Regions from separate parts of the Streptomyces sp. NPDC050610 genome, predicted to be linked through region 3. Evidence: riboswitches for the same ligand, from Rfam matches in the RefSeq annotation. Region 3 holds a riboswitch; each other region holds the start of a gene.

What was found. A riboswitch is a leader RNA that binds a small molecule or an ion and turns the genes downstream of it on or off. The one in region 3 is predicted to bind cobalamin.
Region 1: linked by a shared signal. The riboswitch ahead of AB0I22_RS22005 (prenyltransferase/squalene oxidase repeat-containing protein) and the one ahead of AB0I22_RS02845 (ribonucleoside-diphosphate reductase subunit alpha) in region 3 are both predicted to bind cobalamin.
Region 2: linked by a shared signal. The riboswitch ahead of AB0I22_RS14095 (ABC transporter substrate-binding protein) and the one ahead of AB0I22_RS02845 (ribonucleoside-diphosphate reductase subunit alpha) in region 3 are both predicted to bind cobalamin.
Region 4: linked by a shared signal. The riboswitch ahead of AB0I22_RS11515 (HoxN/HupN/NixA family nickel/cobalt transporter) and the one ahead of AB0I22_RS02845 (ribonucleoside-diphosphate reductase subunit alpha) in region 3 are both predicted to bind cobalamin.

The regions. Positions count from the first base shown of each region.
Region 1 covers NZ_JBFAIV010000017.1:130,510-137,743, reverse strand. The annotation lists gene AB0I22_RS22015 (aldehyde dehydrogenase) at 1-1,400, opposite strand, end outside; gene AB0I22_RS22010 (MBL fold metallo-hydrolase) at 1,607-2,782, shown strand; cobalamin riboswitch at 2,841-2,984, shown strand; gene AB0I22_RS22005 (prenyltransferase/squalene oxidase repeat-containing protein) at 3,183-4,448, shown strand; gene AB0I22_RS22000 (SCO2322 family protein) at 4,445-5,125, shown strand; gene AB0I22_RS21995 (CbiQ family ECF transporter T component) at 5,188-6,567, shown strand; gene AB0I22_RS21990 (ATP-binding cassette domain-containing protein) at 6,564-7,234, shown strand, end outside.
Region 2 covers NZ_JBFAIV010000009.1:123,938-131,171, forward strand. The annotation lists gene AB0I22_RS14080 ((2Fe-2S)-binding protein) at 554-1,288, opposite strand; gene AB0I22_RS14085 (ABC transporter ATP-binding protein) at 1,285-2,082, opposite strand; gene AB0I22_RS14090 (iron ABC transporter permease) at 2,079-3,110, opposite strand; gene AB0I22_RS14095 (ABC transporter substrate-binding protein) at 3,107-4,105, opposite strand; cobalamin riboswitch at 4,141-4,272, opposite strand; gene AB0I22_RS14100 (DUF6603 domain-containing protein) at 5,001-7,234, shown strand, end outside.
Region 3 covers NZ_JBFAIV010000002.1:128,331-135,564, forward strand. The annotation lists gene mctP (monocarboxylate uptake permease MctP) at 1-967, shown strand, start outside; gene AB0I22_RS02830 (hypothetical protein) at 1,028-2,374, opposite strand; gene AB0I22_RS02835 (hypothetical protein) at 2,488-3,834, opposite strand; gene AB0I22_RS02840 (hypothetical protein) at 4,180-5,265, opposite strand; cobalamin riboswitch at 5,586-5,719, shown strand; gene AB0I22_RS02845 (ribonucleoside-diphosphate reductase subunit alpha) at 5,873-7,234, shown strand, end outside.
Region 4 covers NZ_JBFAIV010000007.1:158,424-165,657, forward strand. The annotation lists gene AB0I22_RS11505 (sugar-binding domain-containing protein) at 1-2,483, opposite strand, end outside; gene AB0I22_RS11510 (FAD-dependent monooxygenase) at 2,716-3,948, shown strand; cobalamin riboswitch at 4,132-4,356, shown strand; gene AB0I22_RS11515 (HoxN/HupN/NixA family nickel/cobalt transporter) at 4,387-5,520, shown strand; gene AB0I22_RS11520 (TetR/AcrR family transcriptional regulator) at 5,685-6,431, opposite strand; gene AB0I22_RS11525 (FAD-dependent monooxygenase) at 6,470-7,234, shown strand, end outside.

The sequences.
Region 1 (7,234 bases), on a different contig from region 3:
CCCTCGGGCCCGAACTCCCGGCCCAGGCCGGAGTTCTTGTAGCCGCCGAACGGTCCGAGCATGTCGAGGCTGAAGGTGTTCACGCAGTACGTGCCGGTGCGCACCCGGCGCGCGACGTCGATGCCGCGCTCGACGTCGGCGGTCCAGACGCTGCCGGACAGGCCGTAGTCGGAGTCGTTGGCGATCCGTACCGCCTCCTCCTCCCCCTCGTACGGGATCAGGCAGACGACCGGGCCGAAGATCTCCTCACGGGCGATCCGCATGGAGTTGGAGACGTCGCCGAAGAGCGTCGGCTCCACGTACCAGCCCGTCTCCTGGTCCGCCGGGCGTCCGCCGCCGGTGAGGAGTTTGGCCCCCTCCCGCTGCCCGATGGCGATGTAGTCCAGGGACCGCTGCCGCTGCCGCCGCGCGACCAGCGGGCCGATCTCGGTGGCGGCGTCGAGCGGGTCGCCCACCACGAGCGCGCCCGCGGCGGCGGCGAGCCGCTCCGCGATCTCGTCGTAGCGGGCGCGGGGCGCGAGCACCCGGGTCTGGGCCACGCACGCCTGCCCGTTGTTCATCCAGGCGCTGGGCACGATCCCGGCGACGGCCGCCTCCAGGTCGGCGTCCGGCAGGATGACGGCGGCCGACTTGCCGCCCAGTTCCAGGGTGACGCGGGTCAGGTTCCGGGCGGCCACCTCCATGACGCGCCGGCCCGCCTCGACCGACCCGGTGAAGGACACCTTGTCGACGCCGGGGTGCCCGACCAGGTACTCGCTGACCTCCCGGTCGGCCGGCAGGACGGACAGCACCCCGCGCGGCAGCCCCGCCTCGGCCGTGATCTCGGCCAGCAGATACGCGTCCAGCGGCGTCTCCGGCGACGGCTTGAGCACCACCGAGCAGCCGGCGAGCAGGGCGGGCGCGAGCTTCGCGGCGGCCACGAACTGCGGTACGTTCCACGGCACCACGGCCGCGACCACGCCCACCGGCTCACGCCGCACCAGCAGCGGCCCGAGCACTCCGGCCCGCCGCTCCTCGTACGGGAAGTCGCGCGCGACGGTGATCGCGCAGTCCCAGACCATCATCGCGCCGAGCGCCTGCGCGAGAACGCTCCAGGAGGAAGGGGAGCCGTTCTGGGCCGAGATGAGCCGGGCGATCTCCTCGTGGCGCGCGGCTATGGCGTCCTTGATGCGGGTGACGACCTCGATCCGCTCGTCCAGGGTGCGGCTCGCCCAGACGCCGGAGTCGAAGGAGGCGCGGGCGGCGGCGACCGCCTTGTCGACGTCCGCGCGCGAGGCGTGCGGCACCCGGCCGATGACCTGTTCCGTGTGCGGCGAGACGACCTCGATGGCGTCCCGGCCTGCCGGATCGGTCAACTCGCCGCCGATGAAGAGCTGTCCGTGCTCGATGAGGTCGCTCATGTCTGAGCCTCCCGCGGGTTGGCTTGGCCCCTGCCCGTACGGCCGCCGGTGCCGGCAACCGTTCTGACACTGCATCAGAACTGATACCAGTTCTAGTTATAGTGGGCAATGGATCCGACGCGGGACGCCGTGGGATACGGCCCGGCAGACGACGAACGGCCCGCCCGGCGACGAGACCGGGCGGCCACAGCGAGAGGGGACCCCGCATGGCGCACGTCACGGACCACGGAGGCGGGGTCTGGTCCATCCCCGTCCCCATACCGGACAACCCCCTCGGCCACACCCTCATATACCTCCTCGACACCGACGACGGCCCCGTCCTCATCGACACCGGCTGGGACGACCCCGCCTCCTGGGACGCGCTCGCCGCAGGGCTCACGGAGTGCGGCACGGCCGTCTCCGAACTGCGCGGCGTGCTCATCACCCACCACCACCCCGACCACCACGGCCTCTCCGGGCAGGTCCGCGAGGCGTCGGGCGCGTGGATCGCCATGCACCCCGCCGATACGGACGTGGTGCGCCGCACCCGGGAGACGGACCCCCTCCACTGGCTGGGCTACCTCGTCGACAAGCTCGCCGCCGCGGGCGCCCCCGACGACCACCTCGCCCCGCTGACCGCCGCGCTCGCCGAAGGCCGCGCCCGCCCCCTCCCCGGACACCGGGCCGCACTGCCCGACCGGGCCATCGAACCGGGCGAACTCCTCGACCTCCCCGGCCGCCGGCTGCGCGCCGTCTGGACCCCCGGCCACACGCCCGGCCACGTCTGCCTCCACCTCGAAGAGGCCCACCCCGCCGGCCGGCCCGGTCACGGCCGGCTCTTCTCCGGCGACCACCTGCTGCCCGGCATCACCCCGCACATCGGCCTGTACGAGGGCCCGGCCGCCGGGAAGGGAACGGCGGCGGGCACTCCGGGAGACGCTTCGGCAGGCCCTTCGGCGAGCGCTTCGGCGAGCCCTTCGGTGAGCGCGTCGACGGGCATTTCGCCAGACGCCTCGGCGAGCGCTTCGGCAGTCGTCCCGGCGGGCGCGGCCATCGACCCGCTCGGCGACTACCTCGCCTCCCTAGAACGCGTCGCCGCCCTCGGCCCCGCCGAAGTGCTCCCCGCCCACCAGCACCCCTTCACCGACGCCCCCGCCCGCGTCCGCGAACTCCTCGAACACCACCGGGCCCGCCTCGCCGACCTGCGCGAACTCCTCGCCACCCCCCGGACGCCCTGGCAGCTCGCCGTGGCCATGGAGTGGAACCGCCCCTGGGCCGGCATCCCCTACTCCTCCCGCAACATCGCCGTCTCCGAGACCGAGGCCCACCTGCGGCGGCTGGTGAAGCTCGGCCACGCGGAGGCGGTGCCGGGGAGCGAGCCGGTCACCTACCGGGCGGTGTGAAGAGAGGGGAAGGGAAGGTCCGCTCCGGCCCGTGAGCGGAGCGCGCGGAACCCGCCCGTTAGAGTGTTCTGCACAACTTCATCCCGCCTCGCCACGGGGAAAGCCGGTGCGACTCCGGCGCTGACCCGCAACCGTGAGTGCGGCCCGTACCGCGTGTACGGCCGTACGAGCCGGAGCACCCGCGCCGGGGCGAACAGGCTCCCGGAACCGGACGCGCCCGCCTGGCGGCGGCGCCCGGCCACCGGCACCGTCGAGGTATACGGAGCTGAGCCCGGTGCCACCGCGCGGTCTGGACGACAGTGCGCGGGTGGGCGGCCGTGCACGGCTGTGTACCACCACCGCTGTGTACCACGCTGTGTATCACCCACCGCTGCGACATTCACCGAGAGGCACCGACCCCATGGCCCCCTCCCCCGCCGTCCACGCGCGCCGCGGCGCCGCGGCTCTGGCCGCCGCCGCCCTGCTGAGCGCGGCCGCGGCCCCCGCCGCCTTCGCCGATTCGCCGCCCCCGGCGGCGCCGGGCCTGTACGGGACGACGAACCCGCAGTTCGACGGCGTGTTCCGGCAGTCGCTGGCCTTCCTCGCGCAGGACTCGGCGGGCGTCACGCCCGCCAAGCCGGCCGTGGACTGGCTGGCCGGGCAGCAGTGCGCGGACGGCGGCTTCGCCGGGTACCGGGCCGACACCGGCACAGCGTGCGACGCGAAGAAGGGCGAGTTCACCGACGCCACGGCCGCCGCCGTGCAGGGGCTCGCGACGGTCGGCGGGCGCGGCGCGGAGGTGAAGAAGGGGCTCGACTGGCTCAAGGCCACCCAGAACGAGGACGGCGGCTGGGGCGCGCAGCCCGGCAACCCCAGCAACGCCAGCTCCACCGCGACGGCCATCGGCGCGTACGCCGCGGCCGGCCAGGACCCGGCGAAGGCCGCCGCCAAGGGCGGCAAGAGCCCGTACGACGCGCTGCTGACCTTCCAGCTCGGCTGCGACGCCAAGGAAGGCGAGCGCGGCGCCTTCGCCTATCTGCCGCAGAAGGGGCAGCTGCTCGCCAACGACCTCGCGAGCGCGGCGGCGACGCTGGCCGCATCGGGCAAGGGGTATCTGGTGGAGCACCCGAGTGGTGGGGACAAGGCCCCGAAGCCGCTCGCCTGCACCGATGGCAACGGCAAGGGCAAGGCGGAGAACGCCTCCGCGGCGGCCGACGCCGGGTCCGCCTACCTGGCGGCGAAACTCGCGGGCAACGGGCAGCACCTGGCCTCCGCCATGGACCCCAAGTCCGACAAGCCCGACTTCGGGGCCACGGCCGACGCCGTCACCGCCCTCGCGGCGGGCGGCCACACCGACGCCGCGGGGAAGGCCATGGGGTGGCTGCGGGACGACAAGAACGGCGCCGCCGCCTGGGCCAAGGGCGACCCCGGCAAGCTCGCGAAGCTGATCCTCGCGGCCAAGGCGTCCGGGACCGACCCGCGCACCGTCGGCGGCGACCTCGTACAGCAGCTGAACGCGACGGGCCCGAAGCCGGAGGCGGCGGACTCGTCGAAGAAGGACGCGAAGGACGAGAAGAAGAAGGACGACAGCGGGTTCGGCGTCTGGTGGTTCGTGGGCGTCTGCCTGGTGGCGGGCATCGGCGTCGGCTTCCTGATCAGCGGCCGCAAGAAGAACCCGAAGCGGTGACGGGCGGCCTGCGCCGGGCGTTCGGCGCGGCGCTGCTCGCCGGGGCGCTCGCCGTCCTGGGCGCCGCGCCCGCGCACGCGGACGGCTACCGCTACTGGTCCTTCTGGGAGCGTTCCGGCCAAGAGTGGACGTACGCCACACAGGGGCCCTCTGTGGCGCGGCCCGACGACGGCGACACCCTCGGCTTCCGGTTCGCCGTCAGCCAGGACTCCTCGCAGGCGGCGAAGCCGCGCGGGGCCGCGGGCTTCGGCGCGATCTGCGCGGACACCCCGGCCAAGGGCGGCAGCAAGCGCGTCGCGCTCGTCGTCGACTTCGGCACCGCCGCCGACGCGCCGGACGGGCGTACGCCGCCCCCGGCCCGTACGGCCTGCGCGCGCGTCGGTACGGACGCCAGCGCGAGCGAGGCCCTGGCGGCGGTCGCGAAGCCGCTGCGCTACAACTCGGCGGCGCTGCTGTGCGCCATCGACGGCTACCCGAAGTCGGGCTGCGGCGAGCAGGTCGCCGACGGCGGGAAGAAGACCCCCGCGCCGAGCGGGTCGGACAAGGCCGAGGCCACAGACAAGGCGGACAAGGACGATGGCGGGGGCGGCCCGTCCGCCGGGCTGATCGGCGGCATCGCCGCCGTCGTCGCCCTCGGCGCCGCCGCCTGGTGGCAGGCACGCCGCCGCCGCGGATGAACGACCACCAAGCGCGGCGCCCCCGCGCCCGTACGACGGCGGACCAGCGGAACGGGCCGGTCATGGGCCGCGCCCGTGCTCCTCTGACCTCCCGGAGCAGCGCCCTGCACCCCGGCGCGTGGTGGCTGTGGGCGCTCGGGCTGGCCACGGCCGCTTCGCGGACCACGAATCCGCTGCTGCTGTGCCTGCTGGTCGGGGTCGCGGGGTATGTGGTGGCGGCGCGGCGTACGGACGCGCCGTGGGCGCGTTCGTACGGGGCGTTCCTCAAGCTGGGGCTGCTGGTGCTGGCGATCCGCCTGGTCTTCGCCGTCGTGCTCGGCTCCCCGATCCCCGGTACGCACACGCTCTTCACCCTCCCCGAGGTGCCGCTGCCGGACTGGGCGCGCGGGGTGCGGATCGGCGGCCGGGTGACGGCGGAGGGGCTGGTCTTCGCGCTGTACGACGGGCTCAAGCTCGCCGCCCTGCTGATCTGCGTCGGCGCGGCGAACGCGCTCGCGAACCCGGCGCGGCTGCTGAAGTCCCTGCCGGGCGCGCTGTACGAGGCGGGCGTCGCGATCGTCGTCGCCATGACGTTCGCGCCGAACCTCGTCGCGGACGTGGCGCGGCTGCGCGCCGCGCGCCGGCTGCGCGGCCGTCCCGACCGCGGCGCCAAGGCGCTGCTCCAGGTCGGGCTGCCGGTGCTGGAGGGCGCGCTGGAGCGTTCGGTGGCGCTGGCGGCGGCCATGGACGCGCGCGGCTACGGCCGTACCGCCCAGGTGCCGTCCGCTGTGCGGCACACCACGACCGCTCTGACGCTGGGCGGGCTGCTCGGGGTGTGCGCCGGTACGTACGGGCTGCTGGCCGCGCAGGGCGCGGGGTACGGGCTGCCGGTGCTGCTGGCCGGTCTCGCCGCCGCCATGGGCGGCCTGTGGCTGGGCGGGCAGCGCTCGGTCCGTACCCGCTACCGCCCCGACCGGTGGGGCGCGCGGGCGTGGCTGGTGGCGGGTTCGGGGGTGGCGGTGGCGGGGCTGATGATCTGGGCCGGTTCCTACGCGGCGCAGCCGCTGCACCCCCCGGCCGTGCCGCTGACCGCGCCGGACCTGCCGCTGTGGCCCGCGGCCTCGGTGCTGCTGGGGCTGCTGCCCGCGTTCGTCGCACCGGTGCCGCCGCGCGGGCCGCGGCCGTCGGACGATCCGCGCTTGTCCGGCGATCCGGGGCCGTCGGACGATCCGCGACCGTCGGACGATCCGCGACCGTCCGGCGATCCGCGACCGTCCGGCGATCCGCGACCGTCGGACGATCCGCACCCGGCGGACGATCCACGGCCGTCCGACGATCCCCGCCCGTCGGACGATCCCGAGGGCTCGGCACCCGCCCGCACGAGCCGCCGTACACCGTCCGCTCCGCACCCTCCGGGCGGCGAACCCGGCCCGTACCCGTATGCGAAGGAGGCCGGACAGTGAGCGCGGCGATCCGCTTCGAGCAGGTGTCGGTCACGTACGACAACGCGACGGCGCCCGCGATCCACGGCGTGGACCTGGCCGTTCCCGAAGGGGAGCTGGTGCTGCTGGTCGGGCCGTCCGGTGTCGGCAAGTCGACGATGCTGGGCGCGGTGAGCGGGCTCGTACCGCACTTCACCGGCGGCACGCTGCGCGGCCGCGTCACCGTCGCGGGCCGCGACACCCGCACCCACAAGCCGCGCGAGCTCGCCGACGTCGTCGGCACGGTCGGCCAGGACCCGCTCTCCCACTTCGTCACCGACACCGTCGAGGACGAGCTGGCCTACGGCATGGAGTCGCTGGGGCTCGCTCCCGACGTGATGCGCCGCCGCGTCGAGGAGACCCTCGACCTGCTCGGCCTCGCCGAGCTGCGCGACCGGCCCATCACCGCCCTCTCCGGCGGCCAGCAGCAGCGCGTCGCCATCGGCTCGGTGCTCACCACCCACCCCAAGGTGCTGGTGCTCGACGAGCCGACGTCCGCGCTCGACCCGGCCGCCGCCGAGGAGGTCCTCGCGGTCCTCCAGCGGCTCGTCCACGACCTGGGCACCACGGTCCTGCTGGCCGAGCACCGGCTGGAGCGGGTCGTGCAGTACGCGGACCAGGTGATCCTGCTCCCCTCCCCCGGCGCGGC
Region 2 (7,234 bases), on a different contig from region 3:
ACGGCCGCCCGGCACGACGGAATTCTCCGTGATCCCACCTCACCGGGTCACCCGTCAGGCCGTCCGACCAGCCGCTCAGCACGGCTGACGCCCCATCAGGACGAGCGTCGTACGAGCGTCAGGACACCTCGGAGAGCGTCATTCCAGCGTCAAGATATCGCCCACAACGCCCACTCCGCGCATAACACCCATAACGCGCAACCCGCGAACCCGCAGGTCAGGCGCCCTTCGCCACCGGCTTCAACATAGCCGCGCACTCCACATGGTCCGTCGCAGAGATCCACCGCCCGATCGGACTCCTCCCCCACCCCCGACACCTCACTCCGGCCCACCGCCCACACTGGCCACGGTGGGGACGCCTCAGTCAGAGACCCGCGCCGCCCGCCACAGTCGCTACAGACGCCGAGGCCACACCCCGCAACTGTGATCGCAGTACCAGTCGGCTGCGTGCGGGACTGCCCCGCGCGGTACGCGCGCTCCCGCCTCGATGGCCGGCGACGGCGCACTCGACTTCTGGAACGCGCTGAACGACCGGCCGGGGCAGGCCGCGGTCCTACCCGCGCGCCGCGTACCGCTTCAGCCGTTCCTCCTCGCTGGTGAGGCAGCAGCTCGCGCAGCGCACGGCTTCGGCGCTCGTGTAGTACAGGCAGCAGGTGCGGCGCAGGTACACGAGCCGGGTCGCGCCGTTGCTCGCGCGCCGCACCCGGGCGACGCGGCCGAGCGCGGCCAGGCCGCCCGGCGCGTCCTCGGCGAACAGGTTCCAGCGTCGCTCCAGCAGGTCCGGGTCCGCGTCCGACGCGCACAGGGCGGTCGCGCAGCCGTGGGCGATGCCGCCCCTGAGCTGGCGCAGGCCCGCACGGGTGCGCCGGTGCAGGGCGTCGGCGAAGGGCAGCAGGTGCCGATCGAGGACCGTGTCGTGCAACTGGCGGACGGTGGAGCCCTCTTGAGGGAGGGTGCGGGGTCGCCGTGCGCGTACGCCCGTGATGCCGTGGCCGTCCGCGGTGACGAGGACATTGGGGGCGGACAGGTCGAGAACCTCGTCGTGCAGGGCCCAGTGCAGCAGGGCCGCCGCCGTGACGTGGCCCGCGTAGACGGCCATGACGGTGAGGGCGGCGGCGTGTGCGGTGCGGTGGCCGGCGGCCTCGTGTTCGTAGGCGAGGAGACGGCCCAGTTCGGGGCTCGTGGGGTTCAGGAGGCGGTCGGCGGCGAGCCAGTTCGCCGCCTGCGCGGCGGGCGGCAGGCCCGCTTCGATGTGCCAGCGCGATCTCCGGTGGGCTCCGCTGCTCAACTCGGCTCCTCCGGCGGGATGTAGACGATGTGCGGGGCGCCGGTCGTCGGATGGGCGCCGATGTGGGCGCGTACGCCGTAGACCCTCTCCAGGAGGTCTTCGGTGAGGACGTCGGCGGGCCGCCCGGAGGCGACGACGCTTCCCGCGTCCAGGACGTGGAGGCGGTCGCAGTAAGAGGCGGCGAGGTTGAGGTCGTGCAGGACGACCAGCTTGGTGGCGGGCAGGTTGCGCAGCAGGGCGAGGAGTTCCAGCTGGTGGCGGATGTCGAGGTGGTTGGTGGGCTCGTCCAGGGCGAGGAGGCCGGGTTCCTGCACCAACGCCCGTGCCACGAGGGTGCGTTGCCGTTCGCCGCCGGAGAGCTGTTCGTAGGGGCGGTGGGCGAGGTCGGCGGAGCCGACGCGGGTGAGGGCGTCGGTGACGCGGCGGGCGTCGTCCTTGGTGTCCTGTTCCCAGAACCGTTTGTGCGGGCTGCGGCCCATGGCGACGACCTCGGCGACGGTGAGGCCGAAGGCGCCGGGCGCGTCCTGCGGGACGACGGCGATCCGGCGGGCGCGCTCCTTGACGGTGAGGGCGGCGGAGTCGGCGCCGTCGACGCGGACGGCGCCGGCGGTGGGGCGCAGGGTGCCGTAGACGCAGCGCAGGAGGGTGGTCTTGCCGCTGCCGTTGGGGCCGACCAGGCCGACCGTCTCGCCGGGCGCGGCGTCGAGGTCGATGTCGCGGATGAGCGTGGTGCCGTCGGGGGCGGCGTAGCCGAGGCCGGTGACCGTGAGGGCGGCCGGTGGCGGCTGGGTCATGCCGTGACTCCTTCCGCCCGGGTGCGGCGGCGCAGCAGCCACAGGAAGTAGGGGCCTCCGGTGAGTGCGGTGACGACGCCGACGGGGATCTCCTGTGGTGCGGCGACGGTGCGGGCCCCCAGGTCGGCCAGGAGCAGGAACACGGCGCCGCCGAGCGCGGCGACGGGCAGCAGCCTGCGGTGTCCCGCGCCGGTGATCATGCGGGCGGCGTGGGGCACCATCAGGCCGACGAAGCCGATCGCGCCGCTGAACGCGACGAGGACGCCGATGACGAGCGAGGTGAGGACGAAGACGGCGGCCCGGAAGCGGTTGGTGTCCAGGCCGAGAACCTGGGCTCCCTCCTCGCCCGCGAGCAGCAGGTCGAGCGGACGGGCGAGCGCGACGAGCAGCACCGTGCCGAGAGTCAACACGACGGCAGGCAGAGGGAGTTGACTCCAACGGGCCGCGCCGAGACCGCCGAGCGTCCAGAACATGATGGCCCGCGCGTGCTCGGCCTGCGCCGAGACGACAAGGACGAGACTGGTGAACGCGGCCAGGATGTACTGCACGGCGACCCCGGCGAGCACGAGTCGCCCGGACGTCATGGTGCCGCCGCGCCGCGCGAGCGCGTACACGACGACGAGGGCGCCCATGGAGCCGATGAACGCGGCCACCGGCAGCGCGACGGTGCTCGCGGTGCCCGCTCCGACCCCGAGCACGATGACGAGGACCGCGCCGGAGGAGGCGCCCGACGAGGCGCCGAGCAGGTACGGGTCGGCGAGCGGGTTGCGGACCACGGCCTGTAGCACGGTTCCGGCGACGGCGAGCCCCGCGCCGACCACGACGGCGAGGATGACGCGCGGCATCCGCACGTCCCACACGATGGACGCGAACGCGCCGCCGCGCTCACCGGAGACCAGGATGCGCAGCACCTCCCCCGGCGGGATCCCCACGGCCCCGATGGCGAGTCCGGCGACAGCCGCCGCGCCCACCGCCAGGACGAGCACGGCGACGAGCAGGGGAAAGCACCGGGTGCGGACGCCGCTCACTTCGCGTCGGGGTGCAGTTGCGCGGCGAGGCCGTCGACGGCGTCGGCGGCGCGTATCCCGAGCACGGCCGAGGACAGCGGCAGCACCGCGAACCGCTTGTTCTTGATCGCCGGGACGTTCTTGAGCGCCGGGTCGTCCAGCAGCCGCTGCTTCTTCGCGGCGACGCTGGTGCCGCCGTAGTCGTAGATCACGACGACGTCGGGCTTGCGGGCGATGACGCGTTCCCAGGAGACGTCGGCGAAGGACTTGCCGACGTCCGCGAAGACGTTGCGGCCGCCCGCGCGGCGGATGATGTCGTTGCCGAGCCCCTGGCCGCCCGCGGTGAACGCGCTGGAGTCGCCGGAGTCGTACACGAACACGGAGACCGGCTCGATGCCCGTGAGGCGTGCGGCGACGGAGTCGAGGCCCTTCTGTTCCCGCGCGATGAGCTTCTTGCCGCGCTCGGGGACGTTGAAGATCCGCGACACCTGCGTGACCTCGGTCTTGAGGTCGTCGACGCCGATCGGCCCCTTGGCGCAGCTCTCGATGTTCAGGCGGGTGTTGATCCCGGACTTCTGAAATCCGGTACGGTCGCGGCCCTCGCCCTTGTCGAAGGCGCTGGCGTAGCCGCCGTACACGAAATCGGGATTCGCGCCGAGCAGGGTCTCCTTCGACGGGTACTTCTCGGCGAGCACCTTCACCGAGTCGTAAGCCTTCCGGTATTCGGGACTGATCTTGTCGTCGAGATAGGCGGTGCCCGCCATGCGGTCCTTCAGCCCCAGGGCGAGCAGGATCTCGGTGGCGTGCTGATTGAGCGCGACGGCCCGCTTCGGCGCCTGCGTGAACGTGGTCTTCACTCCGCAGTTGGTGACCGTGTACGGGAAACCGGCGGCCGCACCGCCCGCCTTGTCGTCGCTCTTGTCCGCGCCGGATGAGCCGGACGTGCCGCACGCGGCGAGCGGGAGCAGCAGCAGAGACGTCAGAAGCGTGCGCGAGACCGCGCCGGTGCGGAGCATGTACATGCCTTTCCGAGGGATCCTCGTCCCCGGTCGGTACGGAAAGGCGGCCAGACAGTATCTGGCTGCCGGCCGCGCCCACGAGAGGTCGACCGGTCACAGTGGCGGGACCGCGCCGGATTCGCACCGGCTTCCTGGCCCTGACCGCCTTGATTGAGTGAGCACAGTGTGCCAGACGGCTGATCGGGGCCCGCGGCTGAGCCCGCCAGGCGGCCCCGCCCCGGGAGCGCCCTCTGCGCGTCCGCAGAAACCACTGGATACGGCACGAAGGCGCTGAAGTTCCGGTCGACCCAGCCGAGGGGTGGTGCGGCGCGCTGCGGGCGGTCCGCTCCGTACGGGCCGAAGCCCGGCCGGCATGGTGATCACCGGCGCCGTTCCATCCGCACACGCCGAGGACCCGGCATCGGCCCGGACACCGGCCGTCGAGCAGCACGGTGAGATCCGATAGGGAGCCGATGATCCACCGACCCCCTCGGCGAATCACCACGAAAGACCGAGGTCAAGGACCGAATCCCTTTGGTCCGCCGCACGGAGAGTTGTCCGGGTATCACCTTTCAGCCAATCCGCTAACCGAAAGTAGCCATCCATGCACTTACCGTGGGGTGCTGATTAAGATCTCGCAGTGGATGCCCTGGCCCTTTCCGGGCCCGCGCCTGGGTGGTGCCTGGGTGGGCCTTCCCACCTTTTCCGCCGATTCGAGGGCTGGAGCGCTGTGACAGCACGTGTGGAAGATATCCGTAAGCTCCTCGATCAGACGGGCCCGGGAGGTGCTGTCGAAATTCCGGGGTCCGTCCTCGGCGACCACGGTGCCGCGGCGCTGGTTCTGCGAGGGGGCCTCTTACGGGTCGAGGGCGCTATATGCGACCCGGGTGAATTCGCGGTCACGGGGCGGGCCATGACCACCGCGTCACCCGCCCCGGTCCCGGTGCGGGTCTCTTTCACCGATGACGGCGAACGGGTGACCGGGACGTTGGCCGCCGCCGACCTGGGCGAGGGCCGCGGGCTGGTGCTGGTCGACGGTGCCCCGGCCGGGGCGCCGCTGCCGGCCGGGGCCTGGGCGGTGGCGGACGGCCGTGCCCTGCGGCTGACCCGGCGGGCTCCCGTGCCGACGGCCGACTCCGGACGCCTGGACGGCCTGGGCCGTGCCCTGCCCGCGGTGCGACGGCGTACCGGCGGTGAACGCGAGGCTGATCGTGGCCCGCAGGCCCTGGTCACCGACAACGGCGTCTTCATCCCCCGCCCCGGGCCTCGGCGACGCAAGGGCGTGCGGATCCTGGAGGCCCCGTCGGTACGCGGTTGGTCGCCGATCGGTACGCCGGGCGGTGAGAACGGCCTGAGCGTGGACTACGCGAACCCGCCGCTGCGGATCGCGGGCGCGCTGACCGCGCTGCCGGCCTCACCGCCCTACAAGGCGGTGGTCGGCGGGGTACTGCTGGTGGACACCGGGGCGTTCAACGGTTCCGCGATGGGCGCCTACGTCATCCCCGACAACGGCGGCGAGCCGTCGCTGTTCGCCTACGGCTCGCTGGGCAGCGCCACCGGGTTCGGTCCGCCGATGTTCCAAGTACGCGGAATCTCGGCGGGGTTCGGCTGGAACAGCCGGGTGCGGGTGCCGGCGGCCGACGCGCTGAGCGGTTTCCCGTTCCTGATGGCGCTCGACGACCCGGGAGCGATCGGGGCCGACGACGAGGTCGATCCGCTGAAGGTGCTGGGGGAGCTGATCAGTGGCCCCGCCCCCTGGGTGCGCCCGCAAGAGGGTGACCTGTGGTTCGCCGCGGGTCTGGCCTTCGACTGCTTCGAGACTTTCCGGGGCCATGCGATGGCGCTGGTCCAGACCGGCTCGGACCTGACGATCAGTCTGCTGGGGGTCGGCGGCGCGCAGTTGCCCACCAAGAGCACCTCGAAGATCGCCCGGGTGGAGATCGGCATCGAGGCGACGCTGCGCCCGGCGGCCGGGGAGCTGAGCATCGGCGCCGCGTTCACCGACAAGACGTTCCTCATCGATCCGAACTGCAAGCTGCGCGGCGGCATCGGTCTGAAGTTCTGGTTCGGCGAGCACGCCAAGGCCGGCGACTTCGCGGTGATACTCGGCGCGATCCCGGCCGGACGGCAGTTGCCCGCCCGCTACCCCAAGCAGCAGGCCGCGGGCCTCACCTGGAGTGTCGGCTCGACCGTCAACATCGCCGGCAGCGCGTACGCCGCGTTCACGCCCCAGTCCTTGATGGCCGGCGGCGCGCTGGACGTCACCTTCCACTCCGGGATGCTGCGCGCCTGGCTGACCGCCCGCATCGACGCCCTGCTGGAGTGGAACCCCTTCTACTTCGACGTCGGCGTCGGGGTGCGGGTCGGGGTCTCAGCGACGGTCAAGGTGTGGTTCGTCAACGTCAAGGTCTCGGTCGAGGTCGGCGTCAGCGTGCGGGTGTGGGGCCCCGCCGTGGGCGGTGAGGCCACCGTCCACCTGTGGTTCATCTCCTTCACCATCGGCTTCGGGGCCGAGCGCCGCAGCGAGGCGCCCGCGCTGGACTGGGGCGGCTTCCAGGGCATGCTGCCGCCGCCCGAGAACATGGTCCGCACCACGCCGGTCGCCGGGTACGCGGGCGAGGGCGCCCCCGCCACTCGCGGCGCGGTCAAGCCGTGGCTGGTCAGCAACGGCGGGTTCACGTTCACCGCGGACACCCAGGCGCCGGTCAGCAAGGTGTATCTGGACCAGCACAGCACCGCCCCGGTCATCGAGGAGGACGCGGTGGACATCCTGCCGATGCGCGTCCGGGGCAAGGACAGCGAACTGCGCGCCTGGCTCACCTACAACGGCAGCGAGGACAGCCTGGCGGACTGGACCGCCACCGCGATGCGCGGCAACGTTCCCAACGGCCTGTGGGGTACCCAGGCCGACGCGCCTGGTGAGGGGCTCATCCCCGACCGGATTATCGGCGTACGGCTGATCTCGCCCATGGTGGACCACGGCACCTCCACCGGGTTCATCAGCGAGAAGGGCATCTCCTTCGACCCGATCGCCCCCGACGGCAACCAGCCACTCTCCGCCGGCGAGGACGCCACAGGCCCCGTACCGCTGCGGCCGGGCGGCGTCATCGCGGCGATCCAGGACGGCATCGACACCGCCGCCACCCG
Region 3 (7,234 bases):
CGACGACATCTTCGCGAAGGCGGGCCACGCGTTCGAGCAGATCAATCCGGCCACCGGGAAGCCGCGCGGCGAACTGGCCAGCGGCGACAAGTCGCAGTGGGCGTACGGGACGCTGGCGCTGGGTTCGGCGCTCGCGCTGTTCATGTATCCGCACTCGATCACCGCGACGCTCTCCAGCCGCAGCCGCAACGTGATCCGCCGCAACACCACCATCCTGCCGCTGTACTCGCTGATGCTGGGGCTGCTGGCGCTGCTCGGCTTCATGGCGATCGCCGCCGGCGTCAAGGTGAAGAACGGCCAGTTGGCGATTCCGCAGCTGTTCGAGGACATGTTCCCGGACTGGTTCGCGGGCGTCGCGTTCGCGGCCATCGGCATCGGCGCGCTGGTCCCCGCGGCCATCATGTCGATCGCGGCGGCCAACCTCTTCACGCGGAACATCTACAGGGACTTCCTCAAGCCCGAGGCCACGCCCGCGCAGGAGGCCAAGGTCTCCAAGCTGGTCTCGCTGCTGGTGAAGGTCGGCGCGCTCGCGTTCGTCCTCACCATGGACAAGACGGTGGCGATCAACTTCCAGCTGCTGGGCGGCATCTGGATCCTCCAGACCTTCCCGTCGCTGGTGGGCGGCCTGTTCACGCGCTGGTTCCACCGGTGGGCGCTGCTCGCCGGGTGGGCGGTCGGCATGGTCTACGGCACGGTGGCCGCGTACGGGGTGGCGAGCCCCACGCAGAAGCACTTCGGCGGCAGCAACGACCAGATTCCGGGCATCGGCGAGATCGGCTACATCGGGCTCACCGCGTTCGTGCTCAATGTCCTCGTGACGGTCGTGCTGACGTTCGTCCTGAAGGCCGTGAAGGCCCCGGACGGCGTGGACGAGACCTCGCCGTCGGACTACACGGCGGACTCGGGCGACCCTGGCGTGCGGACGGAGCTGCCGCCGGCCACGGCGGGCGCGCCGGGCGGGCACTGACGCGTAGGCGTACGGAGGGGCCCCGGTCGTTTTCGGCCGGGGCCCCTCTGTTCGTTCAGGTCAGGAATCGACGCGGCGGACGAAGACGTCCCCGAACCCGTTGGTGTCGCCGGGAACCAAGTTGCCGTCGGCGGAGTAGAAGGCGGCGGTGCGGCCCTCGGCGTCGGTCTCCACGCCGCCCGCCCCCGTCGCGGACGGATCGTCGTCGGCGCCGAGGCCCACCAGCTCGACGTGTCCGGTCTCCCGGTCGCGTACGAACACGTCGGCGGCCTTGTTGGCGTCGCCGGGCACGAGGTTCGTCGCCGAGGAGGTGAAGAACAGCAGCCTTCCGTCGTCGGCGAGCTTCCCCCCGGTGGAGTCGCTGTCGGCCTGGCTCCCGTCCTGCGCGAGCGACTCCAGCGTCGTCGTGCCGTCGTGGAGGTCCCGGACGTAGACCCGCCCTTCGCGGAGCGGAGCCTCCTTCACCACGCCGGGCCAGTAGCTGCTGAAGGCGGCGTACCGGCCGTCCGGGCTGAGCGAGGTGACCCTGCCCCCGTAGGTCTTTCCCTCCCAGTTCACGGTCAGCGCCTGGGTCCGCCCGGTGCGCAGGTCGTGGACGAAGGAGGGGTACTCCCTGGGCTTGGCGACCGAGGGCCCGCCGGGCTCCCGGCGCACCGGCTCGCCGGGCTCCAGGTTGAACGCCTTCGAGGTGAAGGCGATGTGCCGGCCGTCCGCGCTGATGACCGGCTGGGCGGACGCGCGGTTCGCCTGCGTTCCGTCGCTCGCGACGCTCACCCGGCGCGTGGTGTGCGTACGCCGGTCGTACGCGAAGATGTCCTGCACGTCGTTGGTGTCGCCCGGCACCAGACCGGCGCGGCGCGAGGCGAAGGCGACGACGCGGCCGTCTGCGCTGATCGACGGCATCCAGGCGCTGTAGGTCTGCGGGCCGGGGGCCGGACCGGCGCCGACGCGCTCGGTGCGGCCGGTGCGCCGGTCGCGTACGAACACGTCCTGCGCGCCGTTGTCGTCACCGGGCACCAGGTTGGCGGCGTACGAGGCGAACGCGACATACCGGCCGTCGGCGCTGATGGAGGCGTCGGACGACCAGCCGTCCGCTTGTGTGCCGTCCGCGGCCACGCTGACGCGCTCGACCCGCTTGGTCCGCAGGTCCTTGACGAAGACGTCCTCCTCCGCGTTGGTGTCGCCGGGCACCAGGTTGGCGGCGGCGGAGGTGAATACGGCGAAGCGGCCGTTGCCGGAGATCGCCTCGGTGGAGGAGGCGGCGTCGGCCTGTGTCCCGTCGGCCGCGACGCTCACCCGCTCCGTGTGCGGCGGCGCACCGGGCCCCGCCCAGGCCGCCCCCGCAGGCAGCAGCACCGCCGCGCAGACCGCGGCTCCCACGACGGTGCCGCGCTTGAATCTGCCCATTCCGTGTCCCTTCCGGACATCGATCGCCGCCGGGCCGAGAGAATCGGCCCGGCGGTCGGCCAAGTGTTGGGCCGTTTAAGGAAGTTGATCGGCGCTGTCCGCGCCATCGGCTTTCAGTGTCCGAGGCGCCGGACGAAGACGTCCGAGACGTCGTTGGTGTCGCCGGGGACCAAGTGGCCGTCGTCGGAGTCGAAGACGGCGACGCGGCCTGCGGCGTCGACGGCGACGGAATCCGTCCACATCGTGGACTGGCTGTCGTCGGCCGCGAGACTCACCAGCTCGACGTGCCCGGTCTCCCGGTCGCGTACGAACACGTCGCCGGTGTTGTTGGCGTCGCCGGGCACGAGGTTGGCCGCCGAGGAGTGGAAGAACAGCAGCCGGCCGTGGTCGGCGAGCTTCCCCCCGTAGGAGGCGCTGTCGGCCTGGCTCCCGTCGGGCGCCAGCGACTCCAGGGTCGTGGCCCCCTTCTGGACGTCCCGGACGTAGACCCGCCCTTCGCGGAGCGGAGCCTCCTTCACCACGTTGGGCCAGTAGCTGCCGAAGACCGCGTACCGGCCGTCCGCGCTGAGCGAGGTGACCCGGCCCCCGGCGGTCTTCCCCTCCCAGCTCACCGTCAGCGCCTGGGTCCGCCCGGTGCGCAGGTCGTGGACGAAGGAGGGGTACTCCCTCGGTTTGGCGATCCCGAGCCCGCCGGGTTCCGGCCGCGCCGGCTTGCCTGGCTCCAGGTTGAACGCCTTCGAGTAGAAGGCGACGTGCCGGCCGTCCCCGCTGACGACCGGGAAGTACGACGACAGGTTGCCCTGGGTGCCGTCGGTCGCGACGCTCACCCGGCGTGTGGTGTGCGTACCGCGGTCGTACGCGAAGACGTCCTGCTCCCCGTTGGTGTCGCCCGGCACCAGATCGGTGCGGCCCGAACCGAAGGCGACGACGCGGCCGTCGGCGCTGATCGACGGGCTCCAGGCGTCGGGGCTCGGCGTGCCGGCGACCGTGCCGCCGCTGACGCGCTCGGTACGGCCGGTGTGCCGGTCGCGTACGAACACGTCCTCCGCGCCGTTGTCGTCGCCGGGCACCAGGTTGGCGGCCGCGGAGGTGAACGCGACATAGCGCCCGTCGGCGCTGACCGAGGCCTCGGACGAGGCGGCGTCCGCCTGCGCGCCGCCGGTGGCCACGCTGACGCGCTCGACCCGCTTGGTCCGCAGGTCCTTGACGAAGATGTCGGCAGCGCCGTTGGTGTCGCCCGGCACCAGATTGGCGGCGGCCGAGCTGAAGACCACGTACCGCCCGTCGGCGGAGATCGTCTCGGTGGCGGAGTAAGCGTCGGCCTGCGTCCCGTCGGCCGCGACGCTCACCCGCTCCGTGTGCGGCGGCGCACCGGGCCCCGCCCAGGCCGCCCCCACCGGCAACAACGCGGCCGCACAGACCGCGGCTCCCACAACGGCTACACGCTTGGATCTGCCCATCTCGCGTCTCCCCCAGTTCAGAATCTGACGTGCCGGATGAAGCTGTCCTGCGCTTCGTTGGTGTCCCCGGGCACCAAGTGGTCGTCTCAGGCCGGAAGGGCGAGTGCGAGGGCGGCCGGGCCGATGACGCCCGCGCGTCCGAGTAAGTGCCCGGGTACGTCCATTCCGGCTCTCCCCTCCCGAGACTCTTCCGTGGCCGCCGAGCCAACTCTGTCGGCCGTACACGGTCAACGCATGGGACGGTCGACAGGACCGCAATACGCCTGTTGCAGCAGGGGAAACCGAGGCTCGTGTCCTACCCCGTGCCATGCCCGGCGGCCAAGGGGTGAACGGCGTCGGTCTTCGTCACTCCCCGAGACTCCGGATGAAGACGTCCGAGGCCCCATGGGCGCCGCCGGACGCCGAGCCGCTGTCGACGTGCGCCGAGCCGCTGTCGCCAGGTGCCGAGCGGCTGTCATCGGGCGCCAGACGGCTGTCGTCGGAGTCGAGGACGGCGGTGCGTCCTCCGGTGCTCGGATGGTGCACATAGGAAGAGCGCTCGCGGGACTTGGCGACCGTGGGTGCGGTGGCGTCCAACGCCGGCGACGGCGACTGTCCGGCGCCGCGGTAGGGGGCCCGTGGCGTGACGGCGATGCGCCTGCCGTCCGCGGCGACGACCGTCCAGGCGGTCGCCGCGCCCGCCTGGGTCCCGTCGCTCGCGACCCTCGCCCGCCGCGTGACGTGCGTACGCCGGTCGTACGTGAAGACGTCCCGCACGCCGTGGGCGCCGCCCGGCGCCAGGCCGTCGCGGCCGGAGGCGAAGGCGACGACGCGGCCGTCGGCGCTGATCCCCAACGCCCGCACGTCGCGGGCCGCTCCGGCGCTCGTAGCGCCCGTACCGCCCGTACTGCCCGTACTGCCCGTACTGCCCGTACCGCCCGTACTGCCCGTACCGCCCGTACCGTCGGAGACGTCGGCGCCGTCGCCGGTGATCCGCTCGGTGCGGCCGGTGCGGCGGTCGCGTACGAAGATGTCGTCCACGCCGTTGGCGTCCCCCGGCACGAGGTTGGCGGCCGCCGAGGAGAAGGCGACGTAGCGGCCGTCCGCGCTGATCGCGGGGTTCGCCGACCAGGAGTCGGCCTGCGTGCCGTCGGCGGCGACGGTGACGCGCTCCACCCCGCCCGTCCGCAGGTCCTTGGCGAAGATGTCCGCCTGGCCGTTGGTGTCGCCGGGCACCAGGTCCGCGGAGTCCGAGGCGAAGACGGCGTAGCGGCCGTCCGCGGAGACGGCCGCGCCGCCGGAGGAACCGGCCGGCCGCGCGCCGTCGGAGGCGGCGGCGGCGATCCGTTCCGTACGCGGCGCCTCCGGCCAGGCGGCGGCGGCCGCCACCGGCAGCAGCACCAGCGCGCACATCCCTGTCCCGACGACGGCTGTGCGGGTGCGTTTGCCCATCTCGTCCCCTCCTGGGGTGCCGCTTGCCCGTGGCTCTCGCGTCCGGTCCCCGCCGCCGCGGACGAGCCAACTCCGCCGACGGTGGACGGTCAACGGATCGGGCGCGGGACCAGACGTCAATACGCTTGTTGCAGCAGGGAAAACCGGGGCTCGTGTCATGCGCAGGCAGCGGGCCGGGGCCCGCGCGCATGGCGGAAAATCGGCGAAAACGCGGTGGGGACCCGGCAGAATCGCGGGGGAAGCGCGACGGCGCCACTAGCACATTCACCCCACTTCCTGCGGAGAGCGACACAAGATGTGGGGGTGCGTGCGACCGCCAGCACAAGATGTATGCTCATGCTCGCTGTCGTCGCAGGGGAATCCGGTGCGAATCCGGAACTGTCCCGCAACGGTGTATGTGTGCGCATTTACGTACCCATGAGTCCGATGACCTGCCGAGAGCACGCCCCTGGCCGAGCCGCCATACCCGGCCTGGGCGTCGAATACGTCCGGGCCTCGCGGGTTGGGCCGGTGGACGCGGTGCGGCGTGCCCTTTTCCGGGTCGCGCCCGTACGCGCCCGTCGCCCCCTCCCTCCTGGCCCCCTGCCGAGCGAGGGAGAGCCACACCGTGACCATCGCGCCCGCCGATCCGGTTTCAGAGGTAGCGTCCGACGGCCCGGGTACCGCGCTGCTGCGTACCCTGACCGACCTCACCGCCGATCTGCCCGCCACCGACCCGGGCAAGGTCGCCGCCGCCGCGCTGCGCGGCCGCCATCCCGGTTCGGACGCGGCCGAACTGCGGTCGCTGGCCACCGAGGCCGCCGCCGGCCTGATCGCCGAGGAGCCCGAGTACTCCCGGCTGGCCGCGCGGCTGCTGACCCGGGCCATCGCCGACGAGGCGGCCGGCCAGGGCGCGCTCTCCTTCTCCGCCTCCGTCGCCACCGGCCACCGCGAGGGGCTGATCGCGGACGAGACCGCCGCGTTCGTCACGGACCACGCCGCCCGGCTCGACGCCCTGGTGGAACGGGCCCTCGCCGACGGCGCCGACGACCGCTTCGGCTACTTCGGGCTGCGCACGCTGCACAGCCGCTACCTGCTGCGCCACCCGCTGACCCGGCAGGTCATCGAGACCCCGCAGCACTTCCTGCTCCGGGTCGCGTGCGGCCTCGCCGAGGACCGATCCGTACGGGCCCTGGACGACGTCGCCGAGCTGTACCGGCTCACCAGCACGCTGTCCTACCTGCCCTCCTCCCCCACCCTCTTCAACTCCGGCACCCGGCACCCGCAGATGTCGTCCTGCTACCTGCTGGACTCCCCGCTGGACGAGCTCGACTCGATCTACGACCGCTACCACCAGGTCGCACGGCTCTCCAAGCACGCCGGCGGCATCGGCCTCTCGTACAGCCGCATCCGCTCCCGCGGCTCCCTGATCCGCGGCACCAACGGCCACTCCAACGGCATCGTCCCGTTCCTGCGGACCCTCGACGCCTCCGTCGCCGCCGTCAACCAGGGCGGCCGGCGCAAGGGCGCGGCCTGCGTCTACCTGGAGACGTGGCACGCGGACATCGAGGAGTTCCTGGAACTGCGCGACAACACCGGCGAGGAGGCCCGGCGCACCCACAACCTCAACCTGGCGCACTGGATCCCCGACGAGTTCATGCGCCGCGTCGAGGCCGACGCCGACTGGTCGCTGTTCTCGCCGGCCGACGCGCCCGAGCTGGTCGACCTGTGGGGCGACGAGTTCGACGCCGCGTACCGCGCGGCCGAGGCCGCGGGCCGGGCCGTCAAGCAGATCCCGGCGCGGGTCCTCTACGCCCGGATGATGCGCACCCTCGCGCAGACCGGCAACGGCTGGATGACGTTCAAGGACGCCGCCAACCGCACCGCGAACCAGACCGCCGAGCCGGGCCGGGTCGTGCACTCCTCCAACCTGTGCACCGAGATCCTGGAGGTCACCGACGACGGCGAGACGGCCGTCTGCAACCTCGGC
Region 4 (7,234 bases), on a different contig from region 3:
GAGGTGCCGTCGGGCCCCTGGTCCGTGCGGGACTTCGAGACCACCCGCGCCCGGCCCATGGAGGCGAGCCCCGTCAAGTCGGCGTAGCTAGTCGTCGGCGTGTAGTACCAGTCGGTGCGGGACCAGTCGAGGACGTCCGGCTTCGTGGAGAGCCAGTACACGTTGCGGCTGACCTCCCTGCCCCGCGCGTCGGTCAGCCGGAGCTTGGCGAGGTAGGTCCCCTTGAGCCCGGGCACCCGGGCCGGGAGCGTCAGCGCGGTGGCCTTGCCGCCGTCGCCGGGCGCGGTCACCGCGGCCTCCCGCACGAGCTTCCGCCGCCCGTCGGGGGTGTAGAGACCCACCTGGGCCCTGAGCCCGGCCGCGGCGGTGTGGCGCTGGTTGACCACGACCACCGACCGGTCGTCGTAGGAGTACTGGATGTGCAGCGGCTCGCCGGCCTTCTTCGCGCCGAAGTACGCGCCGCCCTGGTCGAGGTAGCGGTCGAAGAGCTGCCAGTGCAGCGACGTCCAGCCGCTGTTGAGCAGCCAGTAGATGAGACCGGTCGACGGCTTCGACCGGTCGCTCGCGTTGCGCCCGTACGCCTCGAACTCGGCCCGCACCGCCTCGTACTGGGTCAGCTGCGCCTTGCGGACGTAGTCGTCGAGGCCCTTCGGCCGGCCGTAGCGGCCGGCGAGCGCGTTCCCGTACAGCTTGAGATCGCCGAAGGTGGTGGACGGCGAGCGGTGGTACTGCCGCGCCGACGGGTCCTTCCAGAGCGTGCGCAGCTCGGCGGGGGAGAGCATCCGCTTGAGGGTGTCGAGGGTGGGGACGGACGGCCCGGCGCTGGTCTCGGAGTTGAAGCCGGTGGCGCCGCCCTCGCGCTTGGCGTACCAGTAGTTCGGCGGGACCCAGTCGTAGGGGCCGGTCATCTTCATGCCGGACGCGCCCAGGACGGGCGAGGGGCGCTTGGAGGCGGAGGAGACGACGGGGTTGGGCCAGTCGGCCGCCTTCAGGGCGTCGAGGTAGTCCTTCTCGGTGCGCGCGCCGGGCGCGAAGTCGGAGCCGATGAGGAAGGAGATCACGCTGGGGTGGCCGCGGAGCCGGGCGGCCTCGGCGGCCATGGACGCCTTGGCGACGCGGTGGTCGGCCTCGGTCCACTTCTCGCCCGGCTCGTCGCCGTTGTTGTCGCCCTCCCATTTGCCGCAGCACTCCCAGCCGGGGAGCGTCAGGATGCCCATCCGGTCGGTCAGCTCGAAGAACTCGTCCGGCTCGATATGGCCCTCCAGCCGTACGGTGTTGAGGCCGAGGTCGGTCACGTACTTCAGCCGGTCCTTCACATAGCGGGGGTCCCAGCGCAGGAAGATGTCCGACAGCCAGCCGCCGCCCTTGATGAGCAGCGGCCGCCCGTTGACGGAGTACCGGCGCGCCCCGGCCGGGTCGAGCGGGGCCTTGACGTCGCGGATGCCGAACTCCTCGTGCGCGGTGTCGGCGGTCCTGCCGTCCACGGCGGCGGTGAGGCCGAGCCTGTACAGCGGCTGCCCGCCCATCCCGGCGGGCCACCACACCTTCGGATGGGCGAGGCGCAGCCGGGGGGTGTCGGCGGGGCTGAAGGAGACCGCCCTGCTCTCGTGCGCGGCCAGCGTCACGCGCTTGCCGAAACGGACCGGCCCGATGGCGCCGGAGACGGTCGTGGTCAGCGGGGCCGCCGTCTCATTGCGGGCGGTGGCCTTGACGGTGAGGTCGGCGGAGCCCATGCCGGGCAGTGCGAGCTTCGTCGACACATGTGCGTCGCGCAGCGCTACGGGGCCGCCCCGGCGCACCAGGACGTCGCGGACGAGGCCCATGTTCGCGTCGGGCGGCGGTTGCAGCCAGTCGACCCAACCCATCGTCAGGTTCTTGTCCGGATTGTTGGGACGGACCTTCAGCGCAACGGAGTTGACGCCCTTTCGGACGAGTGAGGTGATGTCGAGTTCGTGCCGGGTGTACGCGCCGGCGACCTGGTCCGCGCCGGCCGCCCGCTTCCCGTTCACGTAGACGTCGGCCGCCGAGAGCACGCCGCTGAAGTCGAGGTAGGTGCGGGTTTCGGGGTGCTTGGCCTTCCCGACGGTAAAGTCCGACCGGTACCACCAGGGGACGGAGAAGTCCTTCGCCGCGATCTTCTTCATGTTGGTGGAGTAGAAGGGATCGTCCTTGTACGTGCCGTCGGCGAGCAGCGCGGCGAGCACGGTGGAGCGCGCCGCCGCCGGATGCCAGCCCTCGGCCCCGTAACCGGGGGTGGAGATGGCCTCGGGGGTGTCGGAGACCTCGGCCGAGGACTGGATCGCGTACCCCGAGAGCGGGGTCGCGGCACCAGGGGCCGGTGCGGCCCGGGTGACGGGGGCGACGGGCGGGGCGGCGGGACGCGGCGCCGGGGCGGTGGCGTGCGCGGGGAGGGCCGAGGCGGGGAGGGCGAGGCTCAGCAGCAGACCGGTGACGGCTAATGGCGCGGCGGGGCGGAGGGACACAGCGGGTACCTCTCGGACGGCCGAGTCGGCGGGGGATCGGCAGGATTGGCAGGAATGGCAGGATTCAGAAGGAATGGCCGGGCGCGGCGTAATTCACCTTTCGTCACTGGAAGTTAAGAAACCTTCCTATTGGGTGGGGCAGGACGCTAAGGAATCGCACCGTTCATGTCAATGATCTGAGCGGAGTCCGACGGTACGACCGGACGAGTGGATGAGGGGATGAGGGGAAGCTGTGCGCGGAGGACGAGTGGCCGTCGTGGGCGGGAGCATCGCCGGCTGTGCCGCGGCGCTGGCCGCCGTACGGGCCGGGGCGGCCGAGGTCGTGGTGTACGAACGGGCCGCCCGGCGGCTCCAGGACCGGGGCGTCGGCCTCGCCGTCCAGCAGGACCGGTACGCCGAACTGGAGCGGGCCGGGTACGTCGACGCCGCGATGCCCTGGGTGCGGCTCACCCGGCGCGTCTGGCTGCTCGGCGACACGGACGCGCGCGGCGGGCGGGAGTTCGGGGTGCTGCCCTTTCCCTTCCGCTCCTACAACTGGGGTTCCCTATGGCGGGAGTTACGCGCCCGCGTCCCCGAGCGGGCCGACTACCGGTCGGGCGCCGCCGTCGAATCGGTGACACCCGACCCGGACCGCGGTGACGTCCCGCGCGGCGCCGTTCTGCGTCTCGCGGACGGCGGCGAGGAGCGGTTCGACCTCGTGATCGGCGCGGACGGCTACCGCTCGGTCGTCCGCGCCGCGATGTACCCCGACGTCGCGCCCCAGTACGCCGGGTACCTCGCGTGGCGCGGCTCGCTGCCGGCAGACCGGCTGCCGGGTCCCCGCGACGCGTGGGCCGAACAGGACGCCGCCACCGTCGCGTTCCCCGGGGGCCACATGATCGCGTACCGCATTCCCGGCCCCTCCGGCCGCGGCACCTCCGTCAACTGGGTGTTCTACGCGGTGCCCCCCGACGTGCCGGGGCTGCGGCTCGACGACCCCACCATGCCGCCGCCGCGGACCGTCGCCGCCGAGCTGTTCGAGCATCAGGAGAAGCTGGTGGCCGCGCACTTCCCGCCCTACTGGCGGGAGGTCGTCCAGCGCACCCGCGCCGAGGACACCTTGGTGCAGCCCATCTTCGACCTCGCCGTGCCGCACTACGCCAAGGGCCGCCTCGTCCTCCTCGGCGACGCCGCCGCCATCGCCCGCCCGCACACCGGCGGCGGCGCGGTCAAGGCGCTGCAGGACGCCACGGTGCTGGAGCGCGCACTGCGCTCCGCCGACGGCTTCGACGCCGGGCTGGCCGCGTACGACGCCGAGCGCGCGCCGATCGGCCGGGCGGTGCTGGAACTTGGCAGGCGGCTCGGCCGGGCGCAAGTGCTGTCCGTACCGGACTGGGCGGCCATGGACCAGCGGTCCACCGAGGAGTGGTGGCGCGCGGCCTCGGAGGGCGAGCGGGGCTTCGGCGGGATCGCCCTGGGCAGGTAGACGGAGTTCGGTGAGCGCGCCCGTGGAAGGCGGGGAGGGGTTCGGCGAGTGCGTTCGCGGAGGGGGAGCGGAGTCCGCCGAGTGCGCCCGCGGGCGGCGGAGCCGCGTGCGTCACATCGGCCCGCCACTGGTCAGAGGCGTCGAAACCGTTAAATCCGCCACTGGCCAGAACCGCCGAAGCCGTTAAAGTAGCCCAGCCGTGGTGTTCGGGAAGACCGGTGAGGGGCCCTCGCGGCCCTATTCCGGAGCGGCCCTCGCCACTGTGATCGGGGGCCCTCAGCCCTTCCGTACCCGCCTCGGCGGCCGTACGGAGCCACTGGCCGCAGCCTGCGACCGGGAAGGCCGGGCGGAGGACAGCGCGAGCTGAACCCGTAAGCCAGGAGACCGGCCACGGCATCTCACGAACTGATCCACGAGGTGCTGGAGCGTGAAATACGGATGGCCCTGCCCACCGACACCCCCACTGATTCCCCCGCCGGTCCCGGCTCCGATACCGCCGCGCCCGCGTTCCGCTGGCAGCGGCAGGACACCCTGCGCACCGCCGGACTGCTGGCCGTCATAGCCGCACTGCACGTCGTCGCCTTCGGCGTGCTCTTCCTGTTCGTCGTGCCCAGCCACTACACCGTCGGCTCGCAGGTGTTCGGCGTCGGCCTCGGCGTCACCGCCTACACCCTCGGCATGCGGCACGCCTTCGACGCCGACCACATCGCCGCCATCGACAACACCACCCGCAAGCTGATGGCCGACGGCAAACGCCCGGTCTCCGTGGGCTTCTGGTTCGCCCTCGGCCACTCCAGCGTGGTGGTCGCCATGGCCGCGCTCGTCGCGGGCGGCGCCCATCTGGCCGGCACGCTGATCAACGAGGACTCCACGGCCCACCAGGCGCTCGGCGTCGTCGGCACGACCGTCTCCGGAACCTTCCTCTACCTCATCGCCGCGCTCAACCTGGTGGCCCTCGCGGGCATCTGGAAGGTCTTCCGCTCCATGCGCGCGGGCCGCTTCGACGAGGCCGAGCTGGAGGAGCACCTGGACTCGCGCGGCTTCATGAACCGGGTGCTCGGCCGGTTCACCCGCTCCATCACCCGCCCCGGCCAGATGTACCCGCTCGGCTTCCTCTTCGGCCTCGGCTTCGACACCGCGACCGAGGTCACGCTGATGGTGATGGCGGGCAGCGGCGCCGCGGCCGGGCTGCCCTGGTACGCCATCATGTGCCTGCCGCTGCTCTTCGCCGCCGGGATGAGCCTCTTCGACACGCTCGACGGCACATTCATGAACTTCGCCTACCAGTGGGCGTTCGCCAACCCGGTCCGCAAGGTCTACTACAACCTCACCATCACCGGTCTGTCGATCGCGGTCGCCTTCCTCATCGGCACCATCGAGCTGGTGAGCGTCCTGCGCGAGAAGCTGGCCATGGACGACGCGGTCACCGGCTGGATCTCCGGCCTCGACCTCGACAACGTCGGCTTCGTCATCGTCGGGCTCTTCGTGGTGGTATGGGCGGCGGCGCTCGCGTACTGGCGGTTCGGCAAGGTCGAGCAGCGCTGGGCGGCCCGGACGGCGCCGGAGGGCTGACGCCGGCCGATCGGCCGGTGACGGGGGCGGCGCGGCGCCGGCCGCGCCGCCCCCGTACGTGCGTTCGTGGTGGCGCGGCCGTCGCGCGTACGGGCAGAGGTCCCGTCGCGTGTACGGGCAGAGGTCCCGTCGCGTGTACACGCGGAGATGAGGAGGCCCGTCGGTCAGGCCGGCGCCGAGCCGCCTCGGGCGACGACGGTCGCGAGCCCGTCGAGCACCCACTCCAGGACCTGGTCGAACGGCTGAGGACCGGGGGCGTGCCGTCCGGGGTCGGTGACCCAGCGGATGAAGTGGGGGTGCCTGCCCGCGGCGGCCACCCGCTCCAGGTAGGGCTCGACGGCCTTCTCCAGCTCGTCGTCGGTGTGCAGCCCGACGCGGGCCCGCATGGTCCGCTCTTCCAGCAGGGCGAGCCCGGAGCCGAAGACCTGGCCGAGCACGGTCTCGACGCACCGCATGCGGGTGGCCGCGTCGAGCCCGAGGGGGTCGAGCTCGGTGAGCGCGGATTCGTAGAGATCGAGGGCGTTCGGCCCCAGCGGCGGGCGGCTGAAGGCCAGCCGCGCGAACCACGGGTGGCGTTGCACGGCGTCCCAGCCCGTGCTGCCCATGGTGTGCAGCGCCGCGCGCCAGCCCTCGCCGCGGGCGACGGTGAGCTGCCCGTAGACCTGATCGGACATCAGATCCAGCAGTCCGTCCTTGCTGCCGACGTAGCGGTACAGGGCCATGGGGCTGCGCACGCCCAGCCCGGTCGCGAGGGCCCGCATGGTGAACTCGCCGGCCGCCTCGCGGTCGGCCATGTCCATCGCGGCGCTCACGATGCGCTCGCGGCTGAGCTGTTCGGTCCGGCGGGGCGGTGCGGGCTCGTCGAACCACACCAGGCCACCGGACGCGGGGCGACGGTCGGAGGAAGTCATGTTCCTCGAACCCTACCATCGGGTGTACGTTGTACATCATGAGTGGACAATGTACACAGACCTCTGACGTACTGATCTCCGGCGGCGGCCTGACCGGCCTGACCGCCGCGCTGGTCCTCCGCCACCACGGCGTCGCCGTCACGGTGGTGGAGAGGCGCGCGACCACCTCGCCGCAGCCCAAGGCCCGCCGCTTCCATGTGCGCAGCATGGAGATATTCCGCGAGCTCGGCCTCGCCGGACTGGTCCACGACGCCGCCCGCGACCTCGCCGGCCACGACCACATGGCGGCCGGCCGCACGCTCGCCGAAGCCGAACAGCTCCCGCTGTGGCAGCCCGTGGCGCCCGGCGCCCCGGCCCTCGACGTCAGCCCCGAACAGCCCTGCCTGATCGCCCAGGACATACTCGAACCCGTCCTGCGCGCCGCCGCCGTCGACGCCGGCGCCACCGTGCGGTTCGACACCGAACTCCTCGGCTTCGACCAGGACGCGGACCGGGTGAGCGCCGAACTCCTCGACCGTACGGACGGCAGCCGCCACCGCGTCGAAGCCCGGTATCTGGTGGCCGCCGACGGGGCACGCGGCTTCGTGCGCGAGACCCTCGGCATCAGCCGCTCCGGAGAGGGAGCCGTCGGCGGCCCGAACGTGAACGTCTACTTCCACGCGGACCTCGCCGAGGTCGTACGCGGCCGGGAGTTCAACCTCTGCCGGCTCGACCACCCCGACGCCCCCGGCGCGCTCGCCTCCGTCGACGGCCGCCGCCGGTGGGTGTTCATGAGCCCCGGCGGCGAGGCAGACCGCGACTGG